2 regions of the Tepidibacillus fermentans genome follow, and region 2 is predicted to be linked to the other one. Evidence: riboswitches for the same ligand, from Rfam matches in the RefSeq annotation. Region 2 holds a riboswitch; the other holds the start of a gene.

Region 1 (7,759 bases), on a different contig from region 2:
AGATGGACAAGAAGTAGAGGTTGGGACACCGTTATTAAACGTCGATTTGGATTATATCCGCACCCATGCCAAATCAACGATTACACCCATTGTCTTCACCAATTTAAATGAGAATCAATTCCTTCATGTCAATAAAGGAGAAGTAAAAGCTGGAACCACAGAAATTGCAATTATTGAAAAGAAATAACCTGTTCATAATTAAAAAATTTTAGAATCACAAGGAGGAATATCAAATGGTAGAAAAAGTATTTACAGTAAAAAATCCAACAGGACTTCATGCTAGACCTGCAACATTATTAGTACAAAAGGCAAGCTCTTTCCCATGTGAGATCACGATCGTAAAAGGAGATAAACAGGTAAATGCCAAAAGTATTATGGGAATTATGTCGTTAGGTGTTCGACAAGGTGATGAAATTAAAGTAGTTGTAAACGGGGAAAACGAAGATGAGGCACTTCAAGCAATCGGTGAGATCCTAGAATCTGAACACGAATAAGGAGGATAAGCGATGGAATGGAGAGGGATAGCTGCCTCATCTGGAATAGCTATGGGGCCTGCTTTTCTTCTTAAAGAGGAAAAAGTAGATGTCCAAAGATATGAAGTGAATGACATAGAACAAGAAGTGAAACGCTTTGAAGAAAAAGTAAAGCAATCCATCAGCGAGTTGGAAGCGATTCAACAAAAAGCAAAGGAAAAATTAGGAGAAAAAGAAGCGCAGATCTTTGCTGCTCATATTCTCGTTTTGCAAGATCCAGAATATATTGGCGCAGTAAAAGAGAAGATTCAAACCGAATCCATTAACGCAGAAGCCGCATTAAAGGAAATCACAGATCAATTCATTACCATTTTTGAAAGTATGGATAATGAGTACATGAGAGAACGGGCTGCCGATATTCGCGACGTAAGCAGTCGGGTTTTAAAAAGACTTGCTGGAATAGAAGAAAAATCGTTAGAAGACTTCAATGAACCTGTTGTTTTAGTTGCTCACGATCTAACCCCCTCCGATACAGCCCAATTAGATCGGGATAAAGTTGCGGGCTTTGCCACCAATATTGGCGGTCGAACTTCTCATTCGGCGATTATGGCTCGCTCCATGGAAATTCCTGCGGTTGTAGGCTTAAAGAATATTCTTGAAGGGGTAGAAGCTTTAGATTATCTCATTGTCGATGGCATTGAGGGAGTCGTTTATAAAAATCCCACTTCAACGATGATTGAACAATATGCAATAAAGAAAAAAGCTTATGAAGCAGAACTTGCTGAACTAGCGAAGTTGAAGGCAGAGCCTTCGATTACAAAGGATGGTCATCGTGTAGAAGTCGTCGCCAATATTGGTAATCCAAATGATGCAAAAGTTGCTGTTGCCAATGGGGCAGAAGGAATTGGTTTATTCCGCACAGAGTTTTTGTATATGGGAAGAACCGACCTTCCTTCTGAAGAGGAGCAGTTTGAGGCCTATAAACAAGTGGCAGAGATGTTCGCAAAAGAGAACCCAATCGTTATTCGTTCTCTGGATATTGGCGGAGACAAAGAATTGCCTTATCTTGATCTGCCGAAAGAGATGAACCCGTTCCTTGGCTATCGAGCAATTCGACTCTGTTTAGATCGTACCGATATTTTTAAGACACAACTTCGTGCGATTTTGCGTGCAAGTGTCTATGGTAATATTAAACTAATGTATCCGATGATTGCTTCTTTACAGGAATTACGCGAGGCGAACAAGATTCTAGCTGAGGTCAAACAAGAACTAGATCAACAAAATATTCCCTACAATAAGGAAATGGAAGTAGGGATGATGATTGAAATCCCAGCAGCAGCAGTGATTGCAGATCAACTTGCAAAAGAAGTGGATTTCTTCAGTATTGGAACAAATGATTTAATTCAATACACCATGGCTGCCGATCGCATGAATGAGCGTGTCTCTTATTTATATCAACCCTTTAACCCTGCTGTACTGCGATTAATCAATATGGTAATTCAGGCTGCTCATAAAGAGGGAAAATGGGCAGGAATGTGTGGTGAAATGGCTGGTACTATTCCAGCGATCCCGATCTTATTAGGAATGGGATTAGATGAGTTTAGTATGAGTGCTTCATCTGTTCTTAAAGCCCGTTCTTTGATCCGAAAATTAAATGCAGCTGAAATGAAACTCGTTGCGGAAAAAGTTCTGCAAATGGAAACCGCTGAAGAAATTGTACAATATGTTGAGCAAGAGGTCTTGGAAAAAATAAAATAGAAAATTATAAAATCCCCCTTTACAAAATTAATCTTGTCTAGGGGGATTTTATTATATTATTATCGTTATTTCTATTTGTTCTAATTTGACAGTTCAAACGCGAGGGTGATTGATCGACGAGTGCGTCAAACCGACAGGTTTCCCGTCTTTACTTTTTTTATGTGTCGCTTTATAATAATTGTAAATTAAAATAATTGGTAAAATTTAATAAACGTAACAAGGGGAGCCTATAGAGATAGGCTGAGAAAGAAATGTTATTTCTGACCCTTATCACCTGACTTGGGTAATGCCAACGTAGGGAATGTTACACAGTCTTTTATGTGCAAATTCTTTACGGATTTGCACTTTTTTAATTTAAAAGGATTTAGCAAAGGGGGGCGGCGGGAATTTGGTTGTTAATGGTAAAGAAATCACAGGATTTGCAGGAAAAACGGTGGCTGAGTTGTTAAATGAACTTAAACTAAACCAAACACTTGTAGTCGTAGAAATCAATTTTGATATTATACCTAAAGATCAATATGATATAAGAATCCTTCAAGAAACAGATAAAGTAGAAATTGTTAGTGTTGTTGGTGGAGGTTGATTGAAAGATTTTACTACAAGTTCTTATCGATGAAAAAATAAGAAAAAAGGAGTGGGGTTTAGAAATGAGTAAATTAAGTATTGGTGGAGTCGAATTAAAAAGCCGCTTATTCATTGGTACTGGAAAATTTCCTAATCATCAAATTCTACCAGAAGTGATTCAAGCTTCGGAATCACAAGTCATCACGATGGCAATTCGACGTGTAAACTTAGATTCAAAAGAGGAGAATATTCTAGAATATATACCAAAGGACTGTATTTTATTACCAAATACTTCTGGAGCAAGAAATGCACAAGAGGCAGTGAGAATTGCAAGACTTGCTAGAGCAATGGGATTAGGGAACTGGATTAAAATTGAAGTGATCTCGGATAATAAATATCTTTTGCCAGACAATGCAGAAACGATTAAAGCCACCGAGATCTTAGCTAAAGAAGGCTTCGTTGTGCTTCCTTATATGAGTCCCGATTTAATGGCAGCGAAAAGATTAGTAGATGCAGGGGCTGCTGCAGTTATGCCTTTAGGAGCTCCTATTGGAACAAACCGTGGTTTGAAAACAAAAGAGTTAGTTCAAATCATAATCAATGAGATTGATCTCCCAGTGATTGTTGATGCGGGAATTGGAAAACCATCAGAAGCAGCAGAAGCGATGGAAATGGGGGCAGCGGCAGTGTTAGTTAATACAGCCATTGCTACAGCAGAAAATCCCGTCCAAATGGCTAAGGCTTTTTCTTTAGCGGTAAAAGCAGGGTATCTCGCTTACCATGCAAAACTTGCTGAACAACACCAGCTTGCTCAGCCTTCGTCACCTTTAACAGGGTTTTTATATGAAGAGGTGAGATGAAATGGGCTTTTATGATGTATATTCCCAGTATAAGAATATTGACTATCACCAGTTTTATGAAGAATTAACCGACTCAGATATTTTAAAAATCATTCACAAGGATCGTCCAATCAATGAAATTGAATTTCTTGCATTATTATCTCCAAAAGCGGAGAACTATTTAGAATTAATGGCACAAAAGGCTCATACCTTATCCCTTCAACATTTTGGGAAAACCGTTTTATTGTATACTCCCATGTATCTTTCTAACTATTGTACGAATAAATGTACTTATTGTAGTTTTAGTATTGATAACCAAATCAAAAGAAAACAATTAACAGCAGAAGAGATTGAAAAAGAAGCAAAAGCGATCGCAAGTATGGGATTTAAACATCTCTTAATTTTAACAGGAGAATCGAAAAAAGATACACCACTCTCTTACGTGATTGATGCCGTTCACATCTTGAAAAAATATTTTGATTCGATTGGAGTCGAGATTTTCCCATTGACCGTAGAAGAATATCAACAAATGATTGAAGCTGGCGTAGATAGCCTTACCATTTACCAAGAAGTATATGACGAGGAGATTTATCGAAAAGTTCACCTTGCAGGTCGTAAACGTAACTATCATTTCCGACTTGATGCCCCTGAGCGGGGATGCATAGCCAAAATGCGCAATGTCAATATAGGAGCATTATTAGGTTTAGGTGAATGGCGAAGTGAATCCTTTATGACAGGCCTTCATGCGAATTACTTACAAAATAAATACCCTGATGTAGAAATAAGTGTATCTTTTCCAAGAATTCGTCCCCATGTAGGGGTTTTTGAAGATATATATGAAGTAACTGATCAAAATTTAGTACAATTTATGTTAGCGTTACGTATCTTCTTACCTCGTGTAGGGATTACCATTTCGACAAGAGAACGCCAAGGATTCCGCGAGAATTTGATTCCCTTAGGGGTAACAAGAATGTCTGCAGCTTCTTCTACAGAAGTAGGTGGACATTCAATAGAAGATGCGGGGGATGGACAATTTGAGATTGATGATAAACGAAGTCTGGAAGAAGTAAGAGCAGCGATTTTCAAAAAAGGGTATCAACCGATTTTTAAAGATTGGGTAAGGATATGAGGATTAATGTTATATTTAATTACGAATCGAAAAATTGTAAAAAAAGAAAGTTTCATAGGGGTCATCGAGCAAGCGGTATATGGTGGTGTCGATGTCATCATTTTGCGAGAAAAAGATCTATCTATTGAGGAACTATTCCCCTTGGCTTTAAAAATAAGAGAAATCACAAAGAATAATGGAGTTAAGTTGGTGATTAACCATCATTTAGAAGTGGCAAAAGAAGTGCATGCGGACGGTTTTCATACGAGTTATGAAAACTTTATGAAAACAAATATCGACTTTCCTAGTATCATAGGAGTTTCGATTCACCATTTGCTAGAAGCGAAAAAAGTTGAGAAAAAAGCGAATTATCTTCTTGCAGGGCATGTTTTTGAGACAGATAGCAAGAAAGGGCTTAAACCAAGGGGGATATCCTTTATTGAAAATCTAAAACAAGAAGTTCATATTCCTATTGTAGCCTTAGGGGGAATTCATTTACACAATATTGAACAATTACTTATAAGAGGAATCGATCATATTGCAGTCATGTCGGCGATTATGTCATCGGAAGACCCTTATCAAACGACAAAAAATTTGAAAAACAAAATGAAGAAATTTAATCATCAAAGCGAAGCGTGAGCATTAGTTGTTCACGCTCTTTTTTATGTGCGCCCAGCATGGGCGCAAACTAAACCTATACACCTAATACAAGAATCTTTGTCCTGTTTATGTTATACTATTTTATAGGAAATCGTGTAAAGTTGGAGGCTACTATGGACAAACAAAATCGCATGACAGCCAAACAAAAGAATAACGTGATTCCAATGGCTTTCGATGCGGATTTTTTCTTCGAAAGGGCTATGCATTACCTTGAACAACATAACTACACAAAGGTCTTAAAATACCTTTGGAAAAGTGTTGAATATGATTCCAGTAATCCTGTGCATTATTGTAATATTGCTGGAATTTTAGCAGAGATGGGAAGATTTGAAGAATCCACTCGACTTTTACTATATGTTGTTGAAAAACTAGATCCGAATCTGAAAGAGTGTTACTTTTATTTAGCTAGTAATTATACCTATCTAGATGATTTGGAGTCTTCCTACCACTATGTAAAGTACTATCTTGAAATTGATCCTAATGGGGAATACGCAGATGAAGCGAAAGAAATGCTAGACTATGTGGCCTATGAGTTAGAACTATCTGAAGAACAAAGAGAAAACGATAATATGCAATTATTGATTTGGCATCGTCAGGCAAAGCGTGCCATTGAAGAGGGAAAATATTATGAAGCCATCAAACTGTTACTAAGAATCTTAGAAATTAATCCTGACTTTATCATTGCACGCAATAATTTATCACTTGCCTATTTTTACATGGGGAATGTAAATAAAGCGATCGAGCAAGCAGAGTTGGTTTTAGAAAGGGAACAAACTAATATTCATGCACTAGCAAACCTTGCGATTTATTATCATCATTTGCAAGATAAAAAGCGATATGAAAACTATCTCACGATACTAAAAAAAGTTGTTCCATTTCATCGAGAAGGTTTATATAAATTAGCCACTACCTTTGGAATCTTAGGGGAGGATGAATTTTCCTTTAAATATCTGAAAAAGATGATTAAGGATGGTATAGGGGATTGGCTAGTATTTCATTACGGTGCAATTGCTGCATTCAATACAAAGCGTTATGAGATCGCTGCGAAATGGTGGAAACAACTGTTAGTCAATCGTCCATCAAAAGTAGCTGAGTTTTATTTAGAACTTTTAAATTGGATTGAAAAAGAACCGAATGGACAATTACCCAACCTTCCTTATCTTCATCAAGTTCCATTTCCCGATTGGTTGGATACCATTGAAGAAGACCCTGTGCAATATTTTCATCAATCTTTTTTACGCTTCGTCATATTGCGAAGTTTGAAATATGGAGATGAGTTAACGAAGGAACGAGCTGTTGCGATCCTTTATTTTGTTGAAGCTGAGGATACAGAGGAGATTCTCCGTCAACTATTAGTCGATGATCAGCAATCTTTCTCTTTAAAGAAAAAGGTGCTTTTCATTCTAGAAGATATGGATGCGATTCCACCTTATCGACTAAAATGGAATTTACGATTGATCGATAAAGGCCGACTAACTCCTGAGAAAAAACATTGGAAACCATCTTGGATAAAAGTAATGGAAATTCTTGAAGAAGAAATGATCGAAAGATATTCTTTTTTGGAAATTCTTCATGCAAAGGAACTATGGTATCACTTTCTCGCCAAAACGATACCAGATACACCGCAAATTCGTAAGGCAGAAGGATGGGCAGCTGCAATAGAATATATGATTAGCTATCTTCGTGAGAAGCCAATGACGATTGAAAGATTAGGAGAACGATATCTCGTATCTGATCTTACGATTTTGAAAAATATAAAACGGCTTCAAGAAGTCTTATCCTCTACCTACCCATCGAATGAAATTCATCGGTTCAATTAATTTGGACTGATTTTTTTCTATCAGATGGTGAAAATAAGGAGGAACATTCCCACTTCTGACCACTAAACCTAATGTCTGCATTTTATACCCCTTGGGGTACTCGACAATTATGTCAGAATTGAGTAAGATATATATTATGATTTGAGAATAAATAACATTGTTTTATATAAAGGAGGTTATGGATACTTATGAGTGAAGAGAAAGTATATGATGTTGCCATTATCGGTGCGGGTCCTTCAGGAATGACTGCTGCAGTTTACACCTCACGTGCGAATTTAAAAACAGTGATGATTGAAAGAGGTATTCCAGGTGGCCAAATGGCAAATACGGAAGAGATTGAGAACTACCCAGGTTTTGATAGTATCCTTGGTCCGGAACTTGCAAATAAAATGCTTGATCATGCGAAAAAGTTTGGAACCGAATATGCATATGGAGACGTACAAGAGATTGTGGATGGAACTCCATATAAGATTGTAAAAACAGGAAATGGAGACTATAAAGCAAAGGCAGTGATTATAGCAACGGGGGCAAAACCAC
Region 2 (7,759 bases):
ATGAATATAAAAGTTAGTAAGCGGGTGTAGTTCAATGGTAGAACTCCAGCCTTCCAAGCTGGCGGCGTGGGTTCGATTCCCATCACCCGCTCCATTATTTTCTAAGTACATTGTAGAGCAAGATTCTGCTCAAATTTTCTGTTCGAAAAAAATTATTGTACTTAATATTAGTCGATTTATTTTGGAAATAGCGACGTCAAATTTATTATATACAATTGAATTCTAGTCTCTATGGGACTATAGGGGAAGCGGAAGCTCTCCCTTTTTTTATGCGCTTGACATTCGTTTGGAAAGAATGATGAGTTTCTTTTTACTTTTCGAACAGTTGTCTGAAACAAAGGTGAACCGCTAAAATGTAAATATACTGTATAGTCGAAATATTCGATAATAGAGGTGGAAAGATGCATAAAGATATTACAATTATTGGGGTGCCACTCGATTTAGGTGCTGGGCGTAGAGGCGTAGATATGGGGCCAAGCGCCATTCGTTATGCAAATGTAAAGGAACGACTTGAGAATGCAGGATATCATGTAAAAGATTTAGGGAATCTATATGTTCCTACTCCTGAAACATATACCATTGAGAATCCAAAGTTAAAATATTTAAAAGAAGTAAAGAAAGTGAATGAAGAATTGGCAAATCAAGTGAAAAGGATTATAGAAGAAGGACGATTTCCACTTGTTTTAGGGGGAGATCATAGTATTGCGATTGGAACAATTGCAGGAGTATCGAGCCATTATCCCAATATGGGAGTAATTTGGTTTGATGCACATGGAGATATCAATACTCCTGAGACTTCGCCTACAGGCAATATTCATGGAATGCCACTTGCAGTAAGTTTGGGGAAGGGCCATATTGATTTAGTAAATATCTTAAATTTTTCCCCAAAGATTAAGCCAGAGAATATTGTAATCATTGGTGCAAGAGACTTAGATAAAGGCGAAAGAGAATTTATCAAGACAAATGGGATTCGAGTATATACAATGCATGAAATTGACCGCATAGGAATGGCAAAAGTAATGGAAGAAACAATTCATTATTTAAAAGATAAGACTGATGGTGTTCATTTAAGCTTTGATTTAGATTGTTTGGACCCCAATGACGCTCCTGGAGTCGGAACACCCGTTACTGGAGGGGTAACTTATCGTGAAGGTCACTTGGCAATGGAGATGATTGCGGAAGCTAACTTCCTTATTTCTGCGGAATTTGTAGAAGTAAATCCAATTTTAGATGTGCGCAATCGAACCGCAGAAATAGCTGTTGGCTTAATGGCATCTGCTTTTGGCGAAAAATTATTGTAGTAGTTCTTCTATGAAAATTTTTCTTAAATTGCAATTTTTAAATCGTAGTGCTAAGATAAGCTTGAAAGTTAGGATAAAAATGAAAATGGAAAATGGGGAGCTTGAGAGGTCTTGCTGAGAGGGTATTCCGTTATGACAATACCGACCCAAAAAACCTGATCTGGGTAATGCTAGCGGAGGGATTTTTACTTTTATTTGTTCATAGCTGGCCGTGAGTGGTTAGCTTTTTTGTTTATTAAATAACACTATTTGAAAGGATAGATAATAAATGCCAGTAATTAATCTTAGTTTTCAAGTCATTCCGAAAGTTCCCGATGCAGATACTTATCGGATCATAGATTTAGCGATTGATGTCGTTAAAAGATCAGGTGTGAAGTATGAAGTAGGTCCTATGGAAACTACCATGGAAGGAGAGTTGGATCAATTATTAGAGATTGTAAAAGAAGCACAACAAGTATGTGTAGATGCTGGAGCTGAACGCGTGATGACCATCATTAAGATTGACTATCATCCAAAAGGAGTCACGATGGAAGAGAAGATTGGAAAATATCGGAGCTGATTGAATGAAGAAGATCAAAAATCATTATCCAGCCCTTCTTATGATTGTTTTTGGTCTTTTACTATGGGAATTTTTTGTGAGATTATCTCAAGTTGATATTTGGATCTTGCCTGCACCAACCGATATTATTCAAGCAATGGTCAAGCAATACCCTATCTTGCTTGACCATACACTAATTACTTTATATGAGGCACTAGTTGGATTCTTGCTTGCTGTCATTGTCGCTTTATTTTTGGCTCTATTAATCGATAGCTTTTCGTTCTTTAAACGGGGATTTTATCCGATCTTAGTTGCTTCGCAAACGATACCGATTATTGCCATTGCACCTTTATTATTGATTTGGTTCGGATATGGTCTATTGCCCAAAATTGTGGTTGTTGCCTTAGTATGCTTTTTTCCAATTGTCTTAAATACGATCGATGGATTGAACCAAGCTGATTCAGGTCTTATCTCGTTATTGCACACGATGAATGCAACAAAATGGCAAATTTACAAAAAGGTACGATTTCCATCGGCATTACCTTCATTATTTTCAGGACTAAGAATTGCTGCCACTTACAGTATTATGGGCGCAGTCATTGGTGAATGGCTGGGTGCAAATAAAGGCTTAGGAATTTATATGAAGAACTCCTCTCATTCTTTTTTAACTGCGCAAGTATTTGCAGCGATTTTAATTATTGTATTAACAAGTATTTTGTTTTTTAGCTTCCTATTATTACTTGAACAAAAATTGATACCTTGGGCAAAATTAAATCAAGAAGATTAGGAGTGAAATAAGTTGAAAAAGAAGTTCATGATGAATCTAACGATTATTCTTGCGTTCATGTTTCTAATGATCGGTTGTTCTACGAATAACAAACAAGCAGAACCACCAAAAGAAAAAGCAAAACCAATGAATATTCAGGTCATGCTCGACTGGGTACCCAACACAAATCATACCGGATTATATGTAGCAAAAGAAAAGGAATGGTATCAAGAACAGGGTTTAAATGTGGAAATCGTTCAACCGTCTGACGGTGGTGGTGCAGCGCAAATGGTTGCTGCGGGTAAGGCGCAATTTGGAATCAGTGCCCAAGAAGAAGTAACGAATGCTCGTGCCCAGCAAATCCCGATTGTTTCCATTGCAGCAATCATTCAACATAATACTTCTGGTTTTGCATCTCCGAAAGAGAAAAATATTACAACACCGAAGGATTTTGAAGGAAAGAATTATGGCGGTTGGGGAGCTGAATCGGAAAAGGCTGTTATCCAATCTGTAATGGAAAAATATAATGCTGACTTTAATAAAGTAAAATTTTTGACTGTTGGAGATGCAGATTTCTTTACGATTACCAAACGTGATGTTGACTTTGAATGGATTTATTATGGATGGACGGGAATCGACGCTGAATTAAGGAAGTTCCCAATTAATTATATTGAACTTCGGCAAATCGCTCCAGAATTAGACTACTATACACCAGTTATCATTACCAATGAGACCTATATCAAGGAACATCCGGATATCATTAAAAAGTTCATGGAAGCGACAAGCAAAGGATATGAATTTGCCATTTCAAATCCAGAAGAGGCTGCAAATATTTTGTTAAAAGAAGTTCCAGGAATGAATGCAGAATTAGTTAAAGCTAGTCAAAAATGGTTGAGTAAAAAATATCAAGAAGATGCCCCGCAGTGGGGAATTCAAAAACCAGAAGTTTGGAGTAATTATGCCAAATGGATGGCCGATCATAAACTCATACCTTCAATGATTGATGTGAATAAAGCTTTTACAAACGACTTTTTACCGAAAAAATAAGGATGTAGGAAGATGACTACCTTTAAATTGGAACTACAACATGTATATAAAGAATATCCATTACAAAATGGAAGTTTTAAAACATTAGAAGATATTTCGATGCAAATTGAAAAAGGTGAATTTGTCTCAATTATTGGCCCTAGTGGGAGTGGAAAAAGCACTTTGTTCAATCTAATCAGTGGTTTAGACTCTCCCACAAAGGGAGATATTTTACTTGATGGTCAATCGATTAAGAATAAAAAAGGCTTTGTCAGTTATATGCCGCAAAAGGACCATCTACTACCATGGAGAACAGTATTGGATAATGTAATTTTGGGAATGGAGATTAAAGGAATTCCCAAAGAAACGGCAAGAAAAAAAGCCTTAGAACATCTTGATGTTTTTGGGCTAGCTTCATTTGCCAACGAGTATCCTTCTGCATTATCTGGCGGAATGAGGCAAAGAGCGGCTCTTCTTCGTACAATCTTGTTAGATAACAATGTATTATTATTAGATGAACCGTTTGGTGCCTTAGATGAAATTACAAGAATGAAAATGCAACATTGGCTATTAGAAATTTGGGAGAAATATCACCACACCATACTTTTTGTGACTCATAGTATTGATGAAGCGGTTTATCTTTCTGACCGCGTCTATGTTTTTTCTCACCGTCCAGCCCGAGTGAAGGAAATCGTCGAGATTGATTTACCTCGACCAAGAGATCCTAGCATTATTACAGGAGAGAATTTCTCCCGATTAAAAGAAAGACTTTTAACTTTACTTGCAAAAGAATAATTTAGATTTCACTTCTAATCTTCCCCTTTATTTCATATATATGAGATTGGTAAATTTTTCTTCACCAAATTGTAACACTATTTTTCTATTACTTAGTTTATAATGATTTAGAAATAATTGTATATTTTATTTCATCTGAGAAGTTGAGAAGTTCAATTTGGAGAGAGGAAACCAATACCGCAAAGAAATCAAATTGTGAATGATTAGGAGGAGAAATCGTTGAGAAAACTTTCTTTACTTTTTCTTAGTTTGATTTTATTTATAGGGATTTTCTTTGCAGGTTGTGGCAAAGAGAAGGAACCAAAGCAAATTCTTTTAGATTCGATTAAGAAAAATGCAGAGATCAAAAGTTCATCTTTTGATGTTAAAATAGACCTTACACTTGATACAAGTAAATTAAAAGGAACAAACCAAGAGTTAGCTCCATTACAAATCTTAAACGAAGTCCACATGTCGATCAATGGTAAGCAGACGGTAGAGCCGATGCAGTATGAAGGGAATTTACATGTACAAGGGATGAATCTAATATTCGACTTTCCGATGATTTTAAAGGAAAATACATTTTATATGAAATTGCCAGCGATGATTCAATCCCAAATTGGTGATCCAAAAAAACAGTACGTTTCATTAGATATGACTGAATTCGAAAAAACAAATGATCCCCAAAAAACGGCTGAAGATAATGAAAAATTGGCAAAAGTTATATTGAATAGTTTAGATGGAAACGCATTTATTAAAGAAGATAGTAAAAAGTATTCACTAACGGACGGAAAAGTAGAAAATGCAATAACTATTGCAATTACAAAGGAAAACTTAAAACCATTTTTACAAAAATTCATGGCAGAAGGGTTACCCGTACTTTTAGAACAGTACGAAAAATATGCAATAACGGATGAGAATAAAAAAGAATTACAAAAATTGAAAGATGAACTAAATAAAAATAAAGCGCAGATTGATAAAACCATTAAGGAAATCGATAAGTATCTCAATTTAAATACCTTTAAAACTACCAGTGTCATTGATAAAGATGGTTTTGAGAGAAAAATGTTAAGTACTTTTGATGCGCTTGTGAATTTAGATCAAGAAGGATCAATTGGGATAAAACTCAATGTAGAAGTGAATCAGAACGATATTAATAAAGAACAAAAATTTGAAATGCAAATACCATCCAAAGAACAAACGATTGATCTGAATGAATTAGAAAACGAGAATATGACACTTAATTAATGGCTGGGTACCGAAACCGGTACTTTTTTTTTACGTTTTAAGTATAGAGAAGAAGGATGAAAAAGGTGAATGAGCGAATAAGTTTAAAACAAATACTAGTGATAACCAGTTAATGGAGGAAAAAGATGATGGACTACATCTTTAATATGTTAGACGACATCGTGGATATTTTATTAGTTAGTTATGTGATCTATAAATTACTGATGCTTGTAAGAGGCACTCGCGCGATTCAATTATTGAAAGGAATTATGGTCATCGTCGTCGCTTGGTTAATTAGTACATATTTTGAACTTCGAACATTGCAATGGTTAATGTCACAAGCTTTTACTTATGGTGTATTGGCCATCATCATCATCTTCCAACCAGAACTTAGACGTGCACTAGAACAATTAGGAAGGGGCCGTTTTTTTTCACGATCTATACATTACGAAGAAGAGGTTGTAACGAAGATGGTTCACGAAATTGTTGAAGCTTTTCGTTATTTAGCAAAAAGGAGGATCGGTGCCCTAATTGTCATTGAACGGGAAACAGGATTAAATGATTATATTGAGACAGGAATTGATTTACATGCGTTAGTTTCCTCCCAACTGATTATTAATATTTTTATTCCCAATACACCTTTGCATGATGGAGCTGTTATTATCCGAAATGGACAAATCATGGCTGCTGCATGCTATCTTCCCCTTTCAGAAAATCCTTTTATCAGCAAGGAATTAGGGACACGTCATCGGGCTGCGATTGGCTGTAGTGAGGTCTCAGATGCCATTTCCCTTGTCGTTTCGGAAGAGACGGGTCATCTTTCTATTGCAATCAATGGCCAAATCGAAAGAGGATTGACGCCTGAACGATTAGAGAAAAAACTTTTCGAAGAATTACGGCCAGTAGCTAAAACAATGAGTTTATTTCGCCAGAAAGGGGATCTAGATGGATAATTGGTTAAAGAATAATAATGTACTCAAAGCACTATCGCTTATAATAGCGATTATGCTCTGGCTAGTCGTTAACATGGAGCAAACAGCCAATCCAAGTCTAACCCCGATCGATCAAAGGGAGAATGCATATATATATGAAGCGAATGTAATTCCGAAATATAACGAAGAACAGTATGTAGTTGATGTTCTAACAAAAAGAGTAACGGTTACCTTAAAAAGTAATACTAGGACAATTGGGGAGATTCAGGATGGCAAAATGATTGATAAAGGTCAATTTTTTGTTGACCTAACTTCCTATAAAAAAGGAACCTTTGATGTTCCTATTCAATATACCGGTTTTCCAAGAGGAATTGATATTGACATTCAGCCTCGTACCTTAAAAGTGAAAATTGAGGAAAAACATCGGATCGAGATGCCGATTCTCGTTGATCAACTGGGAAAAGCAGCAGAAGGATTTCAAACTGGTGATGCGATTGTGACCCCAAGTAAAGTTCACATTTCTGGTACCAAAGAAGAAGTAGAATCCGTCGCTTTTGTGAAAGCGTTCATTAATGTAGAAAATGCAAACAAAATGATTACTGAGCAAGTTCCGCTTCATGCATTAGATAAAAAGGGGAACCCTGTGAAAGTTGAAATCACCCCGCAAACGGCAGAAGTCAAAATACCAGTAACCAGTCCATACCAAATGGTACCTTTAACTTATAAAATTATTGATCAACCAAAAGCTGGACTAGCGATTCAATCGATCGATCTAAAAACCAAAGATGTGACTTTATATGGTCCAGAAGAGATTGTGAGTAAATATGAAGTTTACCAAGGACCGAATGTTTCTGTTGCCAATTTACCAATAGGCAAAAATTCAATTCAGCTGAAGATTCCTGTCGCATCAGGATTATATAAAACCGAACCTGATCAAATTCAGCTTGAAATCACAATTGTAAAATCAGAAAAGAAAGATTTTAAGAATATCGGCATTGATTTAAATGGATTAAGTAAAGGACTAAAAGGGATCATCATATCCCCTACCACCATTAATTTAACTCTAGAAGGGGCGCCTGATATATTAAGATCTACAAGGAACGATGATATCCAAGCTTTCGTTGATCTAACCAATCTACCTCCAGGAGAACATGAAGTAGAGCTTCAATATAATGTACCTTTATATACGAAAGTG

The links. Region 2 has a riboswitch for thiamine pyrophosphate ahead of EDD72_RS11670 (thiamine-binding protein). Riboswitches for the same ligand answer to the same signal wherever they lie in the genome.
Region 1: another riboswitch for thiamine pyrophosphate. It lies ahead of thiS (sulfur carrier protein ThiS); the one in region 2 lies ahead of EDD72_RS11670 (thiamine-binding protein).

The regions. Positions count from the first base shown of each region.
Region 1 is NZ_SMAB01000011.1:16,635-24,393, reverse strand. It holds gene ptsG (glucose-specific PTS transporter subunit IIBC) at 1-187, shown strand, start outside; gene EDD72_RS07870 (HPr family phosphocarrier protein) at 234-494, shown strand; gene ptsP (phosphoenolpyruvate--protein phosphotransferase) at 507-2,231, shown strand; TPP riboswitch at 2,441-2,550, shown strand; gene thiS (sulfur carrier protein ThiS) at 2,620-2,814, shown strand; gene EDD72_RS07855 (thiazole synthase) at 2,879-3,655, shown strand; gene thiH (2-iminoacetate synthase ThiH) at 3,657-4,763, shown strand; gene thiE (thiamine phosphate synthase) at 4,770-5,381, shown strand; gene EDD72_RS07840 (tetratricopeptide repeat protein) at 5,516-7,222, shown strand; gene trxB (thioredoxin-disulfide reductase) at 7,411-7,759, shown strand, end outside.
Region 2 is NZ_SMAB01000026.1:14,573-22,331, reverse strand. It holds tRNA gene EDD72_RS11680 (tRNA-Gly) at 21-94, shown strand; gene rocF (arginase) at 402-1,301, shown strand; TPP riboswitch at 1,385-1,500, shown strand; gene EDD72_RS11670 (thiamine-binding protein) at 1,570-1,860, shown strand; gene EDD72_RS11665 (ABC transporter permease) at 1,865-2,626, shown strand; gene EDD72_RS11660 (ABC transporter substrate-binding protein) at 2,654-3,652, shown strand; gene EDD72_RS11655 (ABC transporter ATP-binding protein) at 3,665-4,426, shown strand; gene EDD72_RS11650 (hypothetical protein) at 4,646-5,653, shown strand; gene cdaA (diadenylate cyclase CdaA) at 5,779-6,585, shown strand; gene EDD72_RS11640 (CdaR family protein) at 6,578-7,759, shown strand, end outside.